Linked DNA regions of Aridibaculum aurantiacum. The protein of the gene in region 1 interacts with the protein of each later gene in a pairwise test. Links are inferred from orthologs where the notes say so. Each region holds a gene or a part of one and is shown on either strand. Other genes may lie near its edges. The genes, in order: ruvC and ruvA.

Region 1 (10,466 bases):
CATTGGCGTTGGTATATCTCTCTTCAGTACCCATCGAAGTGTGATCAAGTACCTGAAGATGAGCCTGGATGACCTTTATTAGTTGATGGTTGGCAGTTGCCAGGTATGGCCTCAGTCAATCTATGTCGGCTGCTCGATGAAAAGCATTCATAACCAACAACTGGCACTCCACAACGATCAACAACGTTTTTCCCTATCTTGCACCACCTAAAAAATAGATAATGGCTGAAAGAAAAGTGGTTACACCAGCCACTGCAAAAGATAAAAAAGCTGCTGTTAAAGCTCCGGGCTTACCTCTTTTTTATAAAGACAACTATATGTGGATGGGTATTGGAGCAGCTGTAGTTGCATTAGGTATGATACTTATGGCTGGTGGCAAAAATGAAGATCCAAATTCGTTTGATTATAATTCAGTTTACAGTACTACCCGCATTACAATAGCACCTATCCTGATCTTGATCGGCTTGTTGATAGAGATCTACGCGATCTTCAAAAAGCCAAAAGTTCAACAATAAAATACTGGAAAAAAAGTTCTACAGGCGGTGAGCGTTCATCGCCTTTTTCATTATTATTAAGTGTAGCGTATGACATATTTAGAAGCAATCATCATTGCTATAGTAGAAGGTCTGACTGAATTTTTGCCTGTTTCGTCTACAGGGCATATGATCATTGCAGAACGGTTATTACAACTTCCGGCAGACGATGTTTTCCTGAAATTATTCACCGTAGCAATTCAGCTTGGCGCTATTCTAAGCGTTGTGGTACTATACTGGAAAAAGTTTTTTGACTTTGGCCGCCTGCAATTTTACCTCAAGCTAATGGTGGCAGTTGTGCCGGCCCTGGGTATCGGTTTTATTTTTAATGATAAAATAGATGAGCTTTTAGAAAGTGCCACTACAGTGGCTGTATCACTTTTGTTGGGTGGTTTTATACTGCTATATATCGATAGAATGTTCAATCGTCCACGCATAGAGGAGGAAAAAGATATCAGCTACAGAAGAGCGTTCATCATTGGGTTTTGGCAATGCGTAGCCATGATACCAGGTGTTAGCCGTAGTGCTGCTTCTATCATTGGTGGTATGCATCAAAAGCTTACACGCAAGCTGGCAGCAGAGTTCTCATTCTTTTTAGCGGTACCAACTATGGCCGCAGCTACAGGTTATAAGCTTTTGAAAACTTACAAAGAAAATCCTGAGGTACTTACCGATCAGCATAACCTTATGCTGCTGGCTATAGGTAACGTGGTAGCTTTCATAGTAGCATTGCTAGCCATTAAATTCTTCATTACTTACCTGCAGAAATATGGTTTTAAACTGTTTGGCTGGTATAGAATTGTGGTAGGTACAGCACTGCTCATACTCATCATGATGGGCTACATCAGGTAATTTTTTCGTGGCAACCATTTGCAATGAAACGTTTTCTTCCAACAGAACGTCTTATTTTACATGGCTCTTATTCCTAATCATTGAAATCAAATAAAATCATGAGAAAAATTGTTGTAGCGGCTTTGGCTTTGCTCGTTTCTGTTACCATCATCAGTTGCCAGCAGTATGGCAAAAAAGTAAAAATAAACGAACACCTGGAAGTATATGTAAAGAACCAGGCTACTGAAGAGGAAGGAAAAAAACTAGGCGAATACATTGCTACACTTGACTCCAGCAATACAAATCAAAAGTCTGTTCAGCTATCTAAAGATTCATCTATTTACACCGTTCGACTGGTGATACCTGAAGAGCATTTAAAAAATAACGAGTTGGATGAATCTTTCCAGGCATTGCAATACCTGATAAGGGAGAATGTATTTCCTGGTCAGACTGTAAGGCTGGTACTAACTGATGATAAATTCAATGACAAGCGTACTGTAGAGGAACTGCAGGATTTTTCTGATGAAGAAGAAACAGAAGATGCCGGCGCAAATGCAGACAGCACCGTAGTTCAATAAGCTTAAGTATATCCAATTCAAATGCACCTTTCTTTACCGGGAGGTGCATTTTGTTTTGTAGCAGCAACTATCTTTAGTTTTCCAAAACCAATTGATGCAAACTGCCAATAAAAAGGTTATCAACGGCTGGGCCATGTACGACTGGGCCAACAGTGTATACAACCTGGTGATCACTACTACCTTTTTCCCCATCTACTTTTTAGGAGTAACAAAGGCAGCCTATGGTGAGAACAGTGTCCCCTTATTTGGAAGAACATTTAAAAACTCTGCCCTCTACGATTATACACTTGCCATTGCCTACCTGGCTATAGCTTGCCTTCTTCCTATCCTTTCTTCCATTGCTGATAGCAGGGGCAATAAGAAAAGCTTTATGCAGTTCTTCTGCTACTTAGGCGGTACGGCTTGTATCTGCTTGTATTTTTTTAAAGGACCAGAGCCTGTTGTTGCTTTAGGTGTCACGCTCTTTGCACTGGCTGCTATCGGGTATGTGGGTAGTCTTGTTTTTTACAATTCATATTTACCCGAAATAGCAGCACCTGAAGACAGGGATCGAATTAGTGCCAAAGGGTTTTCTATGGGTTATATCGGGAGTGTAATCCTTCAATTGATCGGCTTTGGGTTGGTGCTTTATTTTTCTGCAAATGGCGATGATACGAGTGGCCCTCGTTATACTTTCCTGCTAGTGGGGCTATGGTGGATAGGTTTTGCACAGATCACTTTTGCAAGGCTTCCGAAAGTAGCACCTGCGGTAAAAGAACACCATGCAAATTTCTTTACAGAAGGTTTTAAAGAACTACGTAAAGTAGCAGCACACGTGGCTACCATGCCTGTGATGAAGCGCTACCTGTGGGCATTTTTCTTTTATAGCATGGGCGTGCAAACGGTGATGCTGGCAGCTACTGTATTCGGTAAACAATTACTAAACCTTGACGACACCAAGCTGATCATTACCATTGTTGTGATACAAATAGTAGCTGTAGCTGGCGCTTATCTTATGGCTAAACTTTCTGCTACATATGGCAATTTTAAAGTGCTGATAGGTGTCATTTTCATGTGGATAGTGATTTGCATTAGCGCGTACTTTATAGCAGAAGCTGCAGAGGCAGGCGCCAATGCCGAACTGGGTTTTTATGGACTTGCAGCAGCTGTGGGGCTAGTGATGGGAGGCATACAATCACTTAGCAGATCTACCTATAGCAAACTGATGCCTGACACCCGTGATACAGCGTCGTACTTTAGCTTTTACGATGTAACTGAAAAAGTGGCTATCGTCATCGGGCTTTTCAGCTTTGGATATATAGATGAACTTGCCGGTATGAAGCACAGCGTGCTGGCCCTTATTGTTTTCTTTGTCATCGGAATTTATTTTCTTTTTGCAGCGCTTAAAAAAGAAGGTCCTGCAACAAAACCAATTGAAGCATGAAGTTATATACCATAAATACCGGGAATTTTAAGCTTGACGGGGGCGCTATGTTTGGCGTAGTTCCAAAGAGCATTTGGAGTAAACAGGTTCCAGCCGATGAAAACAATATGTGCGCATGGGCGCTACGTTGCTTACTGATAGAAGTAGATGATAAGCTGGTTCTGGTAGATAATGGTATGGGTGATAAACAGGATGCAAAGTTTTTTGGCCACTACTATATGCATGGCGATGATACATTGGACGGTTCATTAGCAAAACAAGGTTTCACAAAAGATGACATCACTGATGTTATCTTATCTCATCTTCACTTTGATCATTGTGGTGGAAGTATAGTGCGCAATGGTGAAGCTCTTGTTCCGGCTTTTAAAAATGCAAACTTCTGGAGCAATGAACGGCATTGGCAATGGGCTACTCAACCTAATGAAAGAGAGAAAGCTTCCTTCTTAAAAGAAAACATACTACCCATACAAGAGAGTGGCAAACTACATTTTGCTGAAGTGCAAGATGGTGCTTCTATCATTCACCCGGCCATAACTGTTCGCTATGCCTATGGACATACAGATGCTATGATGCTGCCGCAAATGGAATACAAAGGAAGGACGGCTGTTTTTATGGCAGACCTGTTGCCTTCTGTTGCGCATATTCCTCTTCCTTACGTAATGGGATACGATATGTTTCCTTTGACTACACTTAAAGAGAAGAAAGCATTTTTAGAAGAAGCAGCAGAAAAAGAATACGTGTTATTCCTGGAGCACGATGCCAACAATGAATGTTGTACAGTGCAAAAAACAGACAAAGGAATAAGATTGAAAGAGACCTTTAAATTGGAAGATCTATAACAGTAAAATGTGAAGCAGGAAGCGAACTCTTTTACCTGAAGCTTATCAGCGAGGTCATTGGATAACGGAGGTTCTGGTAACCCATCAGGTCTACTTTTACTGAGCCAACTACAATAGGACTTTCTATACGAACAGGTACTTTGTTCTGATCTTCAGTTACCCATACAGTCATCTTTTCACCACCTTCAAAGATGGTTCCTTTTACTAGCAGCGGCTTAAACTTATAGGTCTTAAACTTGCCGTAGCGGGTCTTTACTGTTTCTTTACCAAGGTAGCGAATGTGCATATTGTACACCTCGTTGTCGAGGAACATGGTAAAAGGTATCTTATCTCCTGCCTTATATTTTTCAAAGTTGATATTGCGCGCATAGTAGATAGAGCTCAAAACATCCTGCACGCAATCAGGTACTTTAAATACACCATCGTTTGTTATAGCTGTATTTGTATTGTGGTTGAAAGTTACGTTCTCGTACTTTTTGTATCCACCTTCTTCTATGTTGCGAATGAATTTATAAGGACGTAAAGTAGCAGTATCTATGAAGGTTTCGTAGCGGTCTCTTACTTTAAAAATCCAGTCGTACTTGCTATTGGTAACACCTGTACCTACTACATGATAAGCAGGCTTATTATTTACTTTGGTGAGGCTGGTAGTAAAATTGGCAGTACCTGCATTTACAAAAACACCCAGCGCATTGTAGAACACAACGTAGCTAATGTTTTCATTAACTGAAAAACTATGATTTCTTATACCACAAAAATCATCGCCCGCTGATAAGCGCGCATTGATGGTGATACATAGGATTATGGCTAGTAATTTTTTCACGTTATCGGTTCCTGAATAGTTTAATGCCCAAAATAAACAAACTCCCTGCCACTGCCGGCACAACTAAGTTAATTAACCAAATAGTTGAAGCCGTAAGTACGATACCCAAAGTATTGCTGCTAAACAACCCAAATATGTAAATGCTCAACTTTCCCCGAATACCAAGTTCTGCCAATGCTATTGTTGGAACTATGGCAAGTGCAAGGAACATGGCAGTTATCAACCAGATGGATGTAGCCAGCGAAATCTCTACCTTGAATAGCTGTAGCAATAATAGATATTGTACTACAAAGATGACATAACGTGCAAGTGATAATAACAATACTTTTAATAATTCTGCAGCGCCAAATTCCTCAAGTTTTTGAATGAAAAACGAATACTTTTTGATGATAGGTATTCTTTCGAGCAGCTTAATCAGCCAACTGATTTTGAAGTAAAGAACAGACAATGCAACGGTAGCTGAAAGCACCAGGTACATGATAGCATCAAGCCAAATGATGGAGAAAGGCAAAGAAGTAGCAGCAACCTCATCAAAGTAACTATTCAATATAAAGAGCCCGATGGTACCCATTAGCAGGGTAATGATCAACTGGCTAATGCTGCCTACAAAAGTGATGGCAATGGTTCGTATTCTATTACCTTCTTTTACATACAATACACGACCTACATATTCACCGGCACCGTTAGGTGTATTAAGTGCCAGCGATACACTAAGGCCGGATAGTATTGCTTTGAATGAAGTGAAAAATGAAATTGGCTGAATATGTTTCACCAGCACACGCCATTTAATTGCTTCAAAACTCCAGTTGAAAACCATGAGCAAAATGACCAGGATGGGCTTCCATGCTTCCTGCCCGGTAAAGGATTCTTTTATCTGCAACCACGACACTTTCCAATCTGGCTGGTTCATGATATTGCGATAGATAGAAATTGCCAGCCAAAGAAAAAGTATAGGACCTACACAGTAATTGAAGAATATTTTCAGTCGTTTGGTCAGATGTAAAAATTTGGTGGCAAACGTAACGATTTGTTTTCGTGTTTGATGAGGTTGAAGCTTATGGCCAAAGTCATGACTGATGTTGAATGACAGGATGATCTAATGTTATCAACATTGAAGGAAGTGGAAGAAAGAATGAACGAGTAATCACCAAAGCCTTTGCTGGATTGGATTTCTACCTAATTTCACCGCCAGATGAACACCAGCAGCAACATCATTTTAGGCATTGACCCCGGAACATTATTTATGGGTTATGCATTGATGAAAGTAAACGGCAACAAGCCGCAACTGCTCATGATGGATGTGCTAAAACTCTCCAGCAAGAAAGACGCATACGAACGCCTGCAAAAAATACACTCCACTGTTTCTGAATTGATAGTTACTTACAAACCTGATTGCTTTGCAATTGAAGCTCCGTTCTTTGGTAAGAATGTACAGAGTATGCTAAAGCTGGGAAGGGCGCAGGGTGTGGCTATAGCAGCAGCTATGAATGCTGGATTAAAAGTAACCGAATACTCTCCAAAGAAGGTTAAACAATCCATTACCGGGAATGGTAATGCGGATAAAGAACAGGTTTGGAAAATGCTGCAGCGCATTCTTACTCTTGAAGACAAACCTGATTCATGGGATGCTACCGATGCACTGGCTGTTGCACTTTGCCACCATTATCAATCTACATCTGTACTAGCTAATCTTGACAAAGGCCTGAAAGGCTGGGAAGATTTTATTGCCAAAAACCCGGGAAGGGTGAAGTTGAAATAGAAGCAGTTTGAAATTCTCACATTACCTTTTTTCAAAAAAAGAACCAGGCAAATTAGTTGGAATCAAAAAGCTGATCTTTTTAATTGAAGAATGAATGATCAACCTTAAAAGATCAGCTTGTATTCTTAAGCCATACTAAACAAACGTTCAGCTATCTCTACTTCCAGGCGGCTTGGTATATCTACGCCTTCGTCGCCAAGAGCCATGTACCTGCCAACTGAAGTATCAAAAACAAAAACATATTCTTCGCTGCCATTAAAAGTTACGGTGAAGCGCTTTTCCTGGTTAAAATCAAATGGAGTTGCTTTTACCAAATATGGCACTCCATCTACTACCAACTCAAAGTTTTGTGTATTCATTTTTCCTTTTTTAGGTATACAAATAATAGCTAGTTGAGCAGCAAGATTTATGCCCTCCACATTGTTTACATGCTGTGCTACTTTGGCAACAAATCCACAATAGCTTCTTGTATCTCCTTGAACTCTTCCGGCGAAAACTTCTTCTTCGGGTTTTGAATATTGATATCGGCAGTAACATTGGTGGGAATAAGATGCACGTGAGCATGTGGCACTTCAAAGCCAACAGTAAGGAAATTGACCCTATTACACCCGGTGTATTTTTCTATTGCTTTAGCTACAGGTTTGGCAAACGTTAGCAGCTCCGCCAGGTAATCATCAGGCACATCAAATATTTTATCTACTTCTATTTTGGGTATCACCAGTGTATGCCCTTTCTTCACAGGAAAGATGTCGAGAAACGCAAGGAACTTATCACTTTCAGCTATTTTATAAGCTGGTATCTCACCATTAATGATCTTAGTAAATATGCTCATACAGTTGGATTATGATTGAATGCAGTGGTTGCAAATTTCTGTAAAACAAAAGAGGCTACCAATGGCAGCCTCTAAAAATATCCAGTACTTATTTTAAATGGAGATGTTTTCTACTTTGAATTTTAGGATACCGGTTGGCGCCTGCACTTCTGCTATCTCACCTACGTGCTTTCCTATCAATCCCTTTCCTATAGGCGATGAAGCTGATATTTTGTTCTGCTTCAGATCTGCTTCTTTTTCACCTACTATCTGGTAAGTAACGGTTTTCTTAGTAGCAATATTGGTAATGGTCACTTTGGTAAGTATAGCCACTTTACTAGTATCGATGGTAGTCGGATCTACAATCTTTGCCGTGGCCAGTACACCTTCCAGTTGTTTTATTTTGGCTTCCAGCATTCCTTGTGCTTCTTTAGCTGCATCATATTCTGCATTCTCTTTCAAGTCGCCTTTTTCCCTTGCCTCAGCAATTGCATGGCTGGCTGCAGGCCTGTCTACAGTTTTAAGTGTATGCAGTTCCTGTTTCATCTGCTCAAAGGTCTCCTGTGTCACGTAGTTAATTTCACTCATACTCATAGCTGTTTTAAATGAGGGTAAAAAAAATACAACGCCACAAGGAGTTGCAGCGTTGCATTCTGACAAAAATAGCATTTCTGGCAAACGAAACAAGTTTTGCAGCAGCTAATTGAAGTCATACTACCGGGTGTCCTGCAAGGCTTATACATATAAAACCAGCCTAATTCTAATGATGCTAGCTTGTAAGGCAGCCAAAAGATTTAACAAACAACTTGAACCTCTGGCGCATTAGTTGAAAGTGGTTCTGCAAATTTCTCCTATGCAAACATATTCCAACCTCTATGCAAAAAATCCAGGTGTTGTTTCATTCGGCTCTACTGAAATCGGGCCTTACTATTGGGTAGGACATTGTAAAAACGGGATAGACTATTACGCCGGGCAAACCTTTAAAGCACCTGCTGATGGCATGCTTACACGTATCAAATTATTTCCTTCGGTAGTATATGGCAGTACGGAAGCAACATTATCGTTGTACGAATTTGACATGCAAAACCATACATGGATAAGAAAGTGCACCGAAATAGAAAAGCCTGTAAGGAAGGTGATGGAAGGCCAATGGATAAGCTTCGACATTAGTGGTATGATAGTGAACAAGAACAGCAGCTATGGCTTTAAAATAAGCTGTAACGGAGATGGTATGTTGGCTATAGCGGAGTGTCCATGGAATATCAGCAATCCTTATCCTGATGGTGAAGAATGGATTGGTTCATCGCAAAAGATGGAAGGTAATTTTCATAAAGATTTCGACCTGGCTTTTGAAGGTAGCATTGAACCCTGATCAAAGGTTTAGCTTCTTCAAAACTACTTCGGCCATCTTAAGGTAAGCTTCATTTGAATAACCAGCTATATGCGGTGTGATGATAACATTTGGACGCGCCATCAGGTTATCCAGTTGATGCTGCTCATCGGTAGTATAACTTGATAGATTCTCATTTTCTAAAACATCCAGCGCAGCACCTGCTATTTTACCTTCATCCAAAGCCTTGATCAAGGCTGCAGTATCAGTTATTTTACCGCGACATGTACTTAAAAAGTAAGGCGCCTTTTTAAGTTGGTTAAAAAACACTTCATTAGCCAAATGGTATGTATCGGCAGTAAGCGGAAGATGAAGACTTACTACATCAGCATAAGCGCAAACCTGCTCCAGGTTAGCCTCTTTCACATGATCTTTTGCGAAACCATATTTCATCTTATCGTAAGCCAACACGGTAACATCAAATGGCTGAAGCAGCTTAGCAAAAGCACTTCCTGTATTGCCATAACCTATCAAACCAACTGTTTTACCAGACAGCTCTACACCACGATTTTCATTGCGTAGATACTTACCCTGTTGCACCTGCTGGTGGCTTCTTACAATGTTGTTCATCAGGCTAAGCAGCAATCCCAAAGCATGCTCTGCTACTGCATTTCTGTTACCCTCCGGGCTGCTAACACACCTGATATTCTTTGTCTCGGCATATGCCACATCTATTTTTTCCATTCCGCTGCCCAGGCGCCCGATCCATTGAAGTTGCTGTGCAGCATCCAGCATTTGCTTGTCCACTTTTATGCGCGTGGTTACTATAAGACCAGTAGCTGATCCTATGCTTGTCATCAAATCATCGTAGGTTATAGTTGGAGAATATTCTACCACAAAACCTTTGCGCTGCAGTTCCTCCAGCATGAATGGATGACAAGGTGCTGTTATGATTACAATAGGTGCCAATTTTTAAAAATTCATTCTATACGTTAAAGCAGCAAAGTCTGCTACTGATAAAGCTTCCGCTCGTTTATTAAAAATTTCATCCTGCAATTCATCAGCGTTGAATAGACCACGCACTGCATTACGCAATGTTTTTCTACGCTGGTTGAAAGCAGTTTTAACCAGGTTTTGAAAATGTTTATCACTCTTCATATCCACCACATCAGTGCGGCGCACCAGGCGTATCACACCACTTACTACTTTAGGTGGCGGATTAAAAGCTTCAGGAGCTACATCGAATAAATACTCCACATCATAATATGCCTGTACCAGTACACTTAGTACACCATATACTTTACTGCCTTCTTTAGATGCAGCACGCTCAGCCACTTCTTTTTGAAACATTCCCACACACACAGGTACGAGATGTTTCCAATCAAGGATCTTAAATAATATCTGCGTAGAAATATTGTAAGGAAAATTACCAACTACAGTAAAGGGCTCTTCAAAAGGTGGATCTATATCAAGAAAGCTTTTAGATATGACCTTTTCGTTTAGCACAGGAAATTTACGGTGCAGGTATTCTACCTTTTC
Region 2 (10,585 bases), on another replicon or contig:
ATGTAGCCGAAGATGAGAATGGTTACCTGATAAGTGCTGACGGACTTTTCTTAAGTGAAAAACTTGACCCCGTGAAACCTTTAGCTGCTCCAGGCGTGCCAGCAACAGCAATGTTCAATCTTGGGAGTTTTACGCCTGCTAAATCTAAGTACTACGAGGTGCGTTCGTTTCCTAAGAACACAGACATCATTGTGGATCTTGCCTATGATAATCCTGCACCTTTTAATAAAGGTGGTAAGGATATAACTGACGCCCGGTATATACGCGTAAGAATGCAACACACATTCATAGATATACCTGAGAACGGTTTCAGGCCACGATTGGATGATCCTCGTATTGGTTATTTTACCTCAGAGGTTAATAATTTAACCAGCATAGAGTCTACGCCGTATCGTGATCCAATCAATCGCTGGCACCTAGTAAAGAAAGATCCATCTGCAGCGTTGAGCGAGCCGGTTGAACCAATCGTGTGGTATATTGAAAACACAACACCAGTTGAATATCGCCAGATAGTAAAAGAAGCTGGTGAGAAATGGAACGAAGCTTTTGAGAAAGCAGGTTTTAAAAACGCGGTTGTAATGAAGATCATGCCTGACGATGCAGATTGGAATCCAAATGATATCCGCTACAACGTTATTCGATGGGTATCTTCTGCCAATCCTCCCTATGGAGCAATCGGGCCAAGCTTCACCAATCCTAAGACAGGACAGATACTTGGATCTGACATTACAGTGGAGTGGTACAGCGGCAGCTCAACACCACTACAGGATGAGCTATTTACTGCAGGACCTTCTCAAAATACTCCGGAGCTTCACTTCCCGGGCATGACACATCACTTTCATACTTGCACGCTTGCATCGGAGTTGAAAGCACAATTCACAACAGGTCTTACAACATTGGAAGCGGCTGGTGCACCAGAAGTTGAGATAAAAGAAATGCACAAGCAGTTCCTTTATTACCTGATCCTTCACGAGATGGGGCACACATTAGGACTCAACCACAACATGAAGTCGAGCCAGATGCTGAGCCCTGCGGAGCTGAACAACAAAGCAATTACAAGAGTGAAAGGGTTGACTGGTAGTGTAATGGATTATCCTGCTGTAAACGTAAGTCTAGACAGGAGTAAGCAAGGCGATTACTACACAACCAAACCCGGACCTTATGATGTTTGGGCTATTCAATATGGCTATACACCTACTGAGCCAGAAGCAGAAGAAGCTTTTCGCAAGAAGATTTTAAGCCGCAGCACTGAACCAGATCTTGCATTTGGTAACGATGCAGATGATATGCGTTCACCAGGTAAAGCCATTGATCCTCGGGTGAATATTGGTGATATGAGTAATGACGCTATCGCGTTTGCAGAAGAGCGTTTTAAGCTGGTAAACAACTTGATGCCAAAGCTGAAGGATAAGTACAGCAAAACTGATAAGAGTTATGCAGAACTAAGAAGCCGTTTCAACAATTTGCAGGGACAGCGGAATGCTATGATTGCTGCCGTTAGCAGGTACGTAGGCGGAGTGATGATTGACAGGAGCTTTGTTGGTCAGAACACAACCACTAAACCATTTACCCCTGTTCCTTTGGCTACACAAAAAAGAGCAATGGATGTGTTAGCAAAGTATGCTTTTGCTCCAAATGCCTATGAAGCAGATGTTCCATTGTATCCATACCTGCAAATGCAGCGTCGCGGTTTTGGTTTCTTTAGTTCTACAGAAGATGCCAAGCTTACCACCGGCTATGCGTCTTTCGGCACCTCAGCCCTGGCTCATATATTACATCCTGCAACACTACAGCGTATCACCAATAGCCGCCTGTATGGCAACCAGTATTCTGTTGTAGATGTGATGGGTGATTTGGTTAAAGGAATTTTTGATGCAGACATTGCTGGTAATGTAAACATCAACCGTCAATACCTTCAGACGGCTTTTGTAAAAGGAGCGACTTCCTTACTTGATGATAAGTCACCTGTTGATGATATCAGCAAAGCTGGTGCTCTGTATACCATAAAAAAGTTGAAAACTCGTTTGACTGCAGCTACGGCTGGTAATGAAGAAACGAAAGCACATAGGGCAAACCTGTTGTTCATCATCAACAAGGCGCTCGACACAAAAGGATAGATTTCTTACAAAGTTAAAAAAGTAGAGCCTGGTCCAAATGGAGCAGGCTCTTTAGTCTTTTGATAGGATGGGGGGATTAATCTTTTTTATTCTGCTTGAAGCGCATGTCAGGTTTGCCATCTTTGCGCAGCTTTTTGTTTGCCTTTACGCGTTTGTCTGGTGTGCCATCCTTCTTTACCCTTACTTCTGTTTGTTGGGTAGCGGGCTTTTGCTTTGTTTCTTTAGAAGTTTGGCTAAAAGCTGTACCAACAACAATGGTGAGAGCCAGTAGCGAGGTAAGAAGTTTTTTCATTGTATAATTTTGAGCGATAAAAGTACTACACTCTTGTTCTTTAGCTCTTTTATCCGAATGAATTAAAACTTAATTTTCTCTGCTGCTACCAGCAACTAGTATAACAACAAATTTTAATTTTCATAGCAAGTCTGTTAGCTCCTTCTCTTGTAAATACCTACCTTTGCCACCCCGAATAAAAAAACAACTCGGGATTTTATCATGGCTGAAAATGAAATCATTAACCAAAACGCTGATGGACAGGAGTCTACGCCAGCTGCTGAACAAGCAACTGATGTAACTACAGCGACAACAAATGCACCTGTTAGCGAGCCACAGCAAGGCGAAGAGCCAGTTGCTCCGCAAACACAGCGCCCTGAGCCAGTTGTTGAAACTGCTCACGACGACTTTGACTGGAGTATTGACAAACGCAATGTCTCTACTTACAACAAAGAAGAAAGAGAAAAGTATGACAGTGTTTATGACAACACTTTTGTACAGATTAACGACGGCGAAATCATTAGAGGTACTGTAGTAGGTATCACTAAAACTGATGTTGTTGTAAACATTGGTTTCAAGTCTGATGGTCTTGTTTCTCTGAACGAATTCCGCGACACGCCAGGTCTTAAAACTGGTGATGAAGTAGAAGTTATGGTAGTTGAAAAGGAAGACAGGCAAGGTCACCTTCACCTTTCTCGTAAGTCTGCAAGAATCTTCCGTGCATGGGAGCGTATTGTGGAAGTACACAAGACTGGCGAGGTTATCACCGGTACTGTTACCAGCAAAACCAAAGGTGGATTGATTGTAGACGTGTTTGGAATGGAAACATTCTTACCAGGTTCTCAGATCGACGTGAAGCCTGTAACTGACTACGACCAGTTCGTTGGTAAAACAATGGAATTTAAAGTTGTGAAGATCAACGAAGCAATCAAAAACGCGGTTGTATCGCACAAAGCCCTTATCGAAAGCGACATCGAAGCACAGCGTGCAGAGATCATGTCGAAGCTGGAGAAAGGACAGGTATTGGAAGGTACTATCAAGAACATCACAGACTTTGGTGCATTTATGGACCTGGGTGGACTGGATGGTTTGTTGTACATCACCGATATCAGCTGGGGTCGTATCTCGCATCCAAGCGAGGTGTTGAAACTGGATCAAAGACTGAACGTGGTTGTACTAGATTTCGACGACGACAAGAAGCGTATCAGCCTTGGTTTGAAGCAACTTACTCCACACCCTTGGGATGTGCTGCCTGAAACAGTTACTGAAGGTCAGGTAGTAAAAGGTAAAGTTGTAAACATTGAAGATTATGGTGCTTTCCTTGAGATCATGCCAGGTGTTGAAGGTCTAGTTCACGTAAGTGAAATCACTTGGGCTAACACGCCAATTAATGCTAAGGAATTCTTCAAACTTGGAGATGAGTACGAAGCTAAGATTGTTACACTTGACAAAGACACTCGTAAAATGAGTCTTTCTATCAAGCAAATGAGCGACGATCCTTGGAGCACAATTGAAAATAAATTCCCTGAAGGAAGCAAGCACGAAGGTTTGGTGAAAAACATCACTCCATACGGTGTATTCGTAGAATTAGAGCCAGGTATTGGTGGTATGATCCACATCAGCGACCTAAGCTGGTTGAAGCGTTACAATCATCCGGGTGAATTCACTAAAGTTGGTGAGAAGATCGATATCATTATCATGGGTATTGATAAAGACAACCGCAAACTTCAGTTAGGACACAAACAACTCGAAGAAGATCCTTGGAATACTCTTGAAGATACTTTTGCTATCGGTTCACTTCACGAAGGAACGATCACACGCAAAGACGACAAGGGTGCTACAGTACAACTTCCTTACGGTCTTGAAGGATTCGCTCCTGCCCGTCATCTTGCAAAAGAAGATGGTAAGACAGTAGGTGCAGATGAGCATGCACAATTCATGGTGATCGAATTCGATCGTAATGAAAAGCGCATCGTTGTTAGCCACACCCGTATCTGGGAACAAGCTAAGAACGAAGAGTACCAGGCTGCTAAGAAAGAACAGCGCGCTGAGGCTGAGAAGACTCAGAAAGCTGTTAAGAACCTGCAGACTAAAGTTGAAAAAGCAACTTTGGGAGATCTTGGTGCACTGGCTTCTATCCGCGAGAAGTTGCAACAGGGTGAAGAAAATAAAGACGAACAGAAGTAATCGCTTCTTTTCTGATATTATAAATGCCCCTGCGAAAGCAGGGGCATTTATATTTTAGATTTTTTTATTTCGGATTGGGGATTGGTGGTTGAAACAATTTTAGTTTCCTCCATAAGAACTATGAATTTATAGAGATGCTTACTTGATAATAAATGAGTAAGTGAATAATTATTTACCGAAAGTTCTTTACAGCTTTACTAAATAAAAAAGCCGGTCCCTAAAAAGGGTCCGGCGCATCTCTTTCGAGGAAACTGTACATACCAGTGATACAATATCACCATCATGCGCTGCCTCCAAATCATATTTTTTAAAATAATTCTTACGAGTGGTTATTACGACTGGTGGACGTATAATAAACTTTAGTTGTCTCAAGTATCCAGCATCAACCAATATTCAACATGCATCATCAGCATCCATCTAGTATCCGCCATCCAGTATCCTCTAAGTCATCAGCATCTATCGACCAGCTCTCACCTAATAAGCCCACTTCACCAGCGTTGCTCCCCAGGTGAATCCACCACCAAAAGCTGCCAATACCAGGTTGTCACCTTTTTTCAGTTGGCTTTCCCATTCCCATAAACAAAGAGGAATGGTACCTGATGTAGTGTTGCCATAACGGTGAATATTCAGCATCACCTTTTCGCTGGGTATTCCCATGCGGTTAGCGGTTGCATCAATGATACGCTTGTTAGCCTGATGCGGAACCAGCCATGCAATATCATCGCCTGTTACATTGTTTCTTGTTATCAGTTCATAAGCGGCATCTGCCATTCCCACTACAGCAAATTTAAAAACCGACTGACCTTCCTGGTAAACGTAATGTTCGCGTGCCTGTACGGTTTCTATGGTGGCAGGCTTAACTGAACCACCCGCTTTCATGTGCAGGTACTTTGCGCCACTGCCATCCGATTTCAAAACCGTGTCAACAATGCCAAGTCCTTCTTCATTTGGTTCCAGCAAAACAGCTCCGGCGCCATCACCAAAAAGAATACAAGTAGTGCGGTCGGTATAGTCTATAATCGAACTCATCTTATCGGCACCCACTACTACTACTTTCTTATAACGTCCGCTTTCTATCATGGTAGTTGCCATGGTTACGCCATATAAAAACCCAGAGCATGCTGCACCAAGGTCGAAGCTGAAAGCATTTTTAGCACCTATTTTATCGCAAATTATATTGGCCGTTGCGGGGAAGGTCATGTCGGGCGTAACCGTACAGCATATAAGGCAATCGATCTCCATAGGATCAATCCCACGCTTCTCACACAAGTTCAATACAGCCGGAGCTCCCAGGTCGGATGTGCCTTTGCCTTCTCCTTTCAGGATTCTTCGTTCTTCAATCCCGGTTCTTGATTTTATCCATTCGTCGTTGGTTTCCACCATCGTTTCCAATATCTTATTCGTGAGCCTGTATTCGGGAACATATCCTCCTACACCTGTGATCGCTGCTCTTAGTGTATGCTGCATTTGGGGTTATAAAGATTTAATTCGGCAAATAAAATGATTTCTTTATTCTTGGTTTTGAAATCGGGGGCTAAGGTAGCAGATACTATCCATTTGTGTAGTTGTATCACCAGTACAATAAATAATTATTTGTACTCTGAAACCCTTCGTATATTTTTGATGCCCCCATAAAAACCAGTTAGTGATAGCTTTTGTTAGAGGAAATTTTGCAGTGAAGAACCCGGCCCAGGTAATTGTAGATGTAAATGGGGTAGGGTATGAGTGCCATATAAGTCTAAATACTTATTCAGCTATCAGTGAAAAAGATAACGGGCAGCTTTATACTTATTTGCACATTACAGAAAACAACCAAACCCTGTACGCCTTTGCCGATACGATAGAAAAGGATCTTTTTAAAGAATTGATAAGTGTTTCAGGTGTAGGTGCAGCAACAGCCCGCATGATGTTGTCTGGAATGAGACCTGATGAGATAGTGAAAGCAATTGTGCAAAGCAACGCCAGGCTGTTAGAAAGTATCAAAGGAATAGGCAAGAAAACAGCTGAACGCCTTGTTTTAGAATTGAAAGACAAATTAGCGAAGCAGCATAATGAAAATAAACTTTTATCCGTTATACAGTCTCCAATAGAAACGGATGCTTTGAATGCCCTTATATCACTGGGAATAGCAAGACCTAATGCCGAACAGGCAATTAAGAAGGTGCTGGCATCTTCTGAAAACTTAAACGTTGAAGAACTTATTAAGAAAGCGCTTAAAAACCTATAGCCTATAGATAAGATCTGTACTTAAAAACAGCATTAGATTTTGAGCCGGAGTTACTTTCTTCCATTTATTATTTCACTGCTTTTGATGGTCGCTTCCTGTTGGAGTAGCGGTGCTATTGCACAAACTTCTTCCAATTCCAAGGACACCACACGTTTCCCTATCAACGACAGAAGGGGCGATCCATTTACCTATAATTCAAACAATCCCTTCAACTTTTCTGATACCTCTTATATTAAAAGAGATATTGAATACGATCCGGTTACCAAGCAATATTTCATAGTAGAAAAGATAGGCAACAACTACTACCGCACACCTACTTACCTCACCTTCGAAGAAATGATGCGCTTCAAAGCACGGGAGGCTGAGCGTGAATATTTCCAGAAGAGAGCAAGCACACTGGGTGTACTGAACAGGAAGGTGGAACGACCTCAATTAAAAGTTTACGACAAGCTTTTCAATAGGATCTTTGGTGTTGGTCCCAATGGCTTTAAAGTAGATATACGGCCGCAGGGAAATGTGGACATACTAGCCGGTTACCAGGGACAGAATATTAAGAACCCAACCTTACCTGAAAGAGCCCGCCGCAATGGCGGTTTTGACTTTGATATGAATGCCAACGTGAACGTGATGGCAAACATTGGAGACAAGCTGAAACTTCCTATCAACTATAACACCTTAGCCAACTTCGATTTTGAAAACCAGCTAAAGCTGGATTACAAAGGAATGGATGATGAGATCATCAAATCCATAGAAGCTGGTAATGTATCGTACACCAGTAAAGGAACTTTGATTCCAAGTGCTCAAAGTCTATTTGGTATCAAAACTCAGCTACAATTTGGGCGACTCTTCGTTACTGGTGTATTGGCCAATCAACGTGCACAACGCCAAAACCTGGCGCTGCAAGGTGGTGCCTCTACAGTACGTTTTGAAAAAAGACTGGATGATTATGAGGAGAATAGGCACTTCCTTTTAGGAAATTACTTCAGGGACAACTATAATAAGGCGATGCGAAACCTGCCTGTAGTAAACAGCCAGGTGCAAATACAAAGAATGGAGGTGTGGGTAACCAACCGTACCGGCGCCACCACCGAAACAAGAGACGTAGTAGGTTTTATGGATATTGGTGAAGGCGCACCCTATAATACCAATATTAGGAGCCAGGCAGGTGCGGGTGCTTTGCCAAATAACTCTGCTAACGATTTGTACACTCGTTTGCTCAACGATCCAAACACAAGAAATCCTTCGCTGATCAATAGCCGTTTGCTTTCTATGGGCTTAACGCCGGTAGAGGATTTTGAAAAGACATTTGCCCGCAAGCTGAATCCAAATGAATATTTCTTCAACCCGCAAATTGGTTTCGTATCGCTGAACCAGCAACTACAACCAGATGAAGTATTGGCTGTAGCATATCAATATACTTACAATGGTAAGGTTTACCAGGTAGGTGAATTTTCCCAGGATGTTGCACTAGACTCATCACGCCAGGGTGTACAAAAAGTATTGTTTCTAAAATTATTGAAAGCCACTTCTCAAAGGCCAATGCTTCCTATCTGGCGTTGGATGATGAAGAATGTCTATTCACTTGATCTGCCAGGTGTACAGCGCCAGGATTTTAAACTTAACATTCTTTACGAAGAACCAAGTGGTGGTTTGAAAAGGTTCTTACCAGAAAGTGACCCGGCAGTGGAAGGTCGTCCATTGCTGCGTATACTCAACCTTGACAGGCTGAACAACCAGAACGACCCGATGCCTGATGGTGTATTCGATTATATAGAAGGCTTCACTGTTCTTTCGCAGCAAGGCAAGATCATTTTCCCTTTACTTGAACCTTTTGGTGAAGACCTTGATAGCCTTGCTTTCAGGAACCAACCAGTTCCGCTAAAAGAGAAATATGTTTATTACCAGTTGTACGATTCCATAAAAGCCATTGCACAAACCTTTGCCAACGTGAACCGATACGTGATGCAGGGTTCGGGTAAAGGAAACTCTTCGTCTGAAATATACCTGGGTGCTTTCAACGTACCACCAGGTTCTGTTACAGTTACATCTGGTGGGCAAATACTGCGTGAAGGCGTAGACTTTAGCATTGATTACAATTTGGGAAGTGTCAAGATACTGAACCCGGCTATTTTGAATAGCGGCTTGCCTGTGAATGTGCAGTTTGAGAACAATGCAGGCTTTGGTATGCAGCAACGAAACTTTATGGGCTTGCGCATGGATTACCTGGCCAGTAAAAAACTTTCACTAGGTGCCAGTGTTGTTCGTTTGGGAGAACGACCATTTTTTACCAAGATGAATTATGGCGATGATCCTATTCGTAATACCATGTATGGTCTCGACTTCAATTACCGTACAAATTCTGCCGGCCTGACGAGGTTACTAAATAAGTTGCCGTTTTACAACAGCAATACCATGTCCACAATCAATGCATATGGTGAAGCTGCTTACCTGCAACCGGGTCACCCGCCACAGATTGGAAAAGGCGAGCAGGGACTTATTTATATAGATGACTTTGAAGGAACGCGAAATAGCATAGATCTGCGTTTTCCATTTGTATCATGGGTGATGGCCAGTACGCCACAAAACAATGGCCTATTCCCTGAAGCTACTTTAACGGATAGTGTAGCCTATAACCAAAATAGGGCAAAGCTGGCGTGGTATAATATTGAACCGATACTGCAGGATAAGAACAGTCCTAACAACCCATTGCGCCGCGATCTTGCCAAACTTAGCGATCCACGTGTACGGGCAGTTTCCAACCAGGAACTGTTTCCGCAGCGTACAAATGATCTTGGACAAAACCAGCTGGTGACTTTTGATCTTGCCTATTATCCTACTGAAAGAGGTCCTTATAATTTTGAAAGCAGGGCTAGTCAATTAAATGCTGCCGGTAACCTGGTGAACCCGCGCAACCGTTGGGCGGGTATCATGCGTGCAATAGATCAAACGGATTTTGAGACCAGTAACGTGGAGTTTATTGAATTCTGGGTGCAGGATCCTTTCATCAAAAATACATCAAGCCGCGGTGGTAAATTATACCTGAACCTCGGTACGCTGAGTGAAGATATTTTGAAAGATGGCCGTAGGTTCTTTGAAAATGGACTGCCAACGCCTAATCAGCCTACAGCCGTTGAAAATTCTACATGGGGTAAGGTTCCAGTTAACCCGATACAAGTAACACAGGCATTCAGTAATGACCCTGCTGATCGACAGTTCCAGGATGTAGGTTTGGATGGAATGAATGATACAGAGGAGGTAGCAAGGCATCAACGTTATTTGAATGAACTGGCTACTGTTTTTGGTACATCCTCTACGATTTACCAGCAGGCACTGAACGACCCGAGCAACGATAACTATCGCTGGTACCGCGACGAGCGTTATGATGCCAGCAACACAGATATACTTGGCCGTTACAAGCATTTCAATAATCCTCAAGGCAACTCACCAATAGCGACAGGTAATTCACAATTCAGTCCAGCTGCTACTTTATACCCTGACAACGAAGACCTGAACAGGGACAATACACTGAATGAGTCAGAGGAGTATTACCAGTACATGATAGACCTGAAGCCAGGTATGGACATTGGTGACAAATATATTACTGACAAGCGCGTCATCACTGCGCGTTATGCAGATGGTACTTCCGGTACTGAAAACTGGTACCTGTTCCGTGTACCTATAGCTGATTATGAGCAGCGCGTTGGCAACATTCCAGATTTCAAATCAATACGCTTCATGCGTATGTTCCTTACTGATTTCGAGGAAGAGGTAGTGCTGCGTTTT

What was found.
Region 2: the proteins of ruvC (region 1) and ruvA interact in binary tests that used the Escherichia coli proteins (3 or more experiments, as listed by UniProt). The link is inferred for Aridibaculum aurantiacum from one-to-one orthologs.

Annotation. Positions count from the first base shown.
Region 1 is NZ_JAFEWC010000001.1:605,692-616,157, reverse strand. The notes cover bases 5,170-8,002. They hold ruvC (crossover junction endodeoxyribonuclease RuvC), read left to right. Parts: upstream 5,170-6,219; coding sequence 6,220-6,786; downstream 6,787-8,002. Other genes in these bases: greA (transcription elongation factor GreA), read right to left, coding at 7,712-8,002; J4N22_RS02635 (HIT family protein), read right to left, coding at 7,223-7,618; J4N22_RS02640 (hypothetical protein), read right to left, coding at 6,912-7,145; J4N22_RS02650 (lysylphosphatidylglycerol synthase domain-containing protein), read right to left, coding at 5,170-5,937. In the rest of the region: J4N22_RS02685 (cell division protein FtsX), read left to right, coding at 1-82; J4N22_RS02680 (DUF3098 domain-containing protein), read left to right, coding at 222-515; J4N22_RS02675 (undecaprenyl-diphosphate phosphatase), read left to right, coding at 585-1,385; J4N22_RS02670 (hypothetical protein), read left to right, coding at 1,484-1,942; J4N22_RS02665 (MFS transporter), read left to right, coding at 2,037-3,365; J4N22_RS02660 (MBL fold metallo-hydrolase), read left to right, coding at 3,362-4,204; J4N22_RS02655 (DUF3108 domain-containing protein), read right to left, coding at 4,236-5,027; more of J4N22_RS02650, read right to left, coding at 5,029-5,169; more of greA, read right to left, coding at 8,003-8,185; J4N22_RS02625 (hypothetical protein), read left to right, coding at 8,451-8,969; J4N22_RS02620 (NAD(P)-dependent oxidoreductase), read right to left, coding at 8,970-9,896; 16S rRNA (adenine(1518)-N(6)/adenine(1519)-N(6))-dimethyltransferase RsmA, read right to left, coding at 9,900-10,466.
Region 2 is NZ_JAFEWC010000003.1:624,476-635,060, forward strand. What follows is about bases 5,060-8,011. They hold ruvA (Holliday junction branch migration protein RuvA), read left to right. Parts: upstream 5,060-6,220; coding sequence 6,221-6,802; downstream 6,803-8,011. Other genes in these bases: J4N22_RS16285 (beta-ketoacyl-ACP synthase III), read right to left, coding at 5,060-6,042; sov (T9SS outer membrane translocon Sov/SprA), read left to right, coding at 6,887-8,011. Outside these bases: J4N22_RS16270 (zinc-dependent metalloprotease), read left to right, coding at 1-2,117; J4N22_RS16275 (hypothetical protein), read right to left, coding at 2,194-2,409; rpsA (30S ribosomal protein S1), read left to right, coding at 2,611-4,575; more of J4N22_RS16285, read right to left, coding at 5,050-5,059; more of sov, read left to right, coding at 8,012-10,585. UniProt on the Escherichia coli protein: The RuvA-RuvB-RuvC complex processes Holliday junction (HJ) DNA during genetic recombination and DNA repair.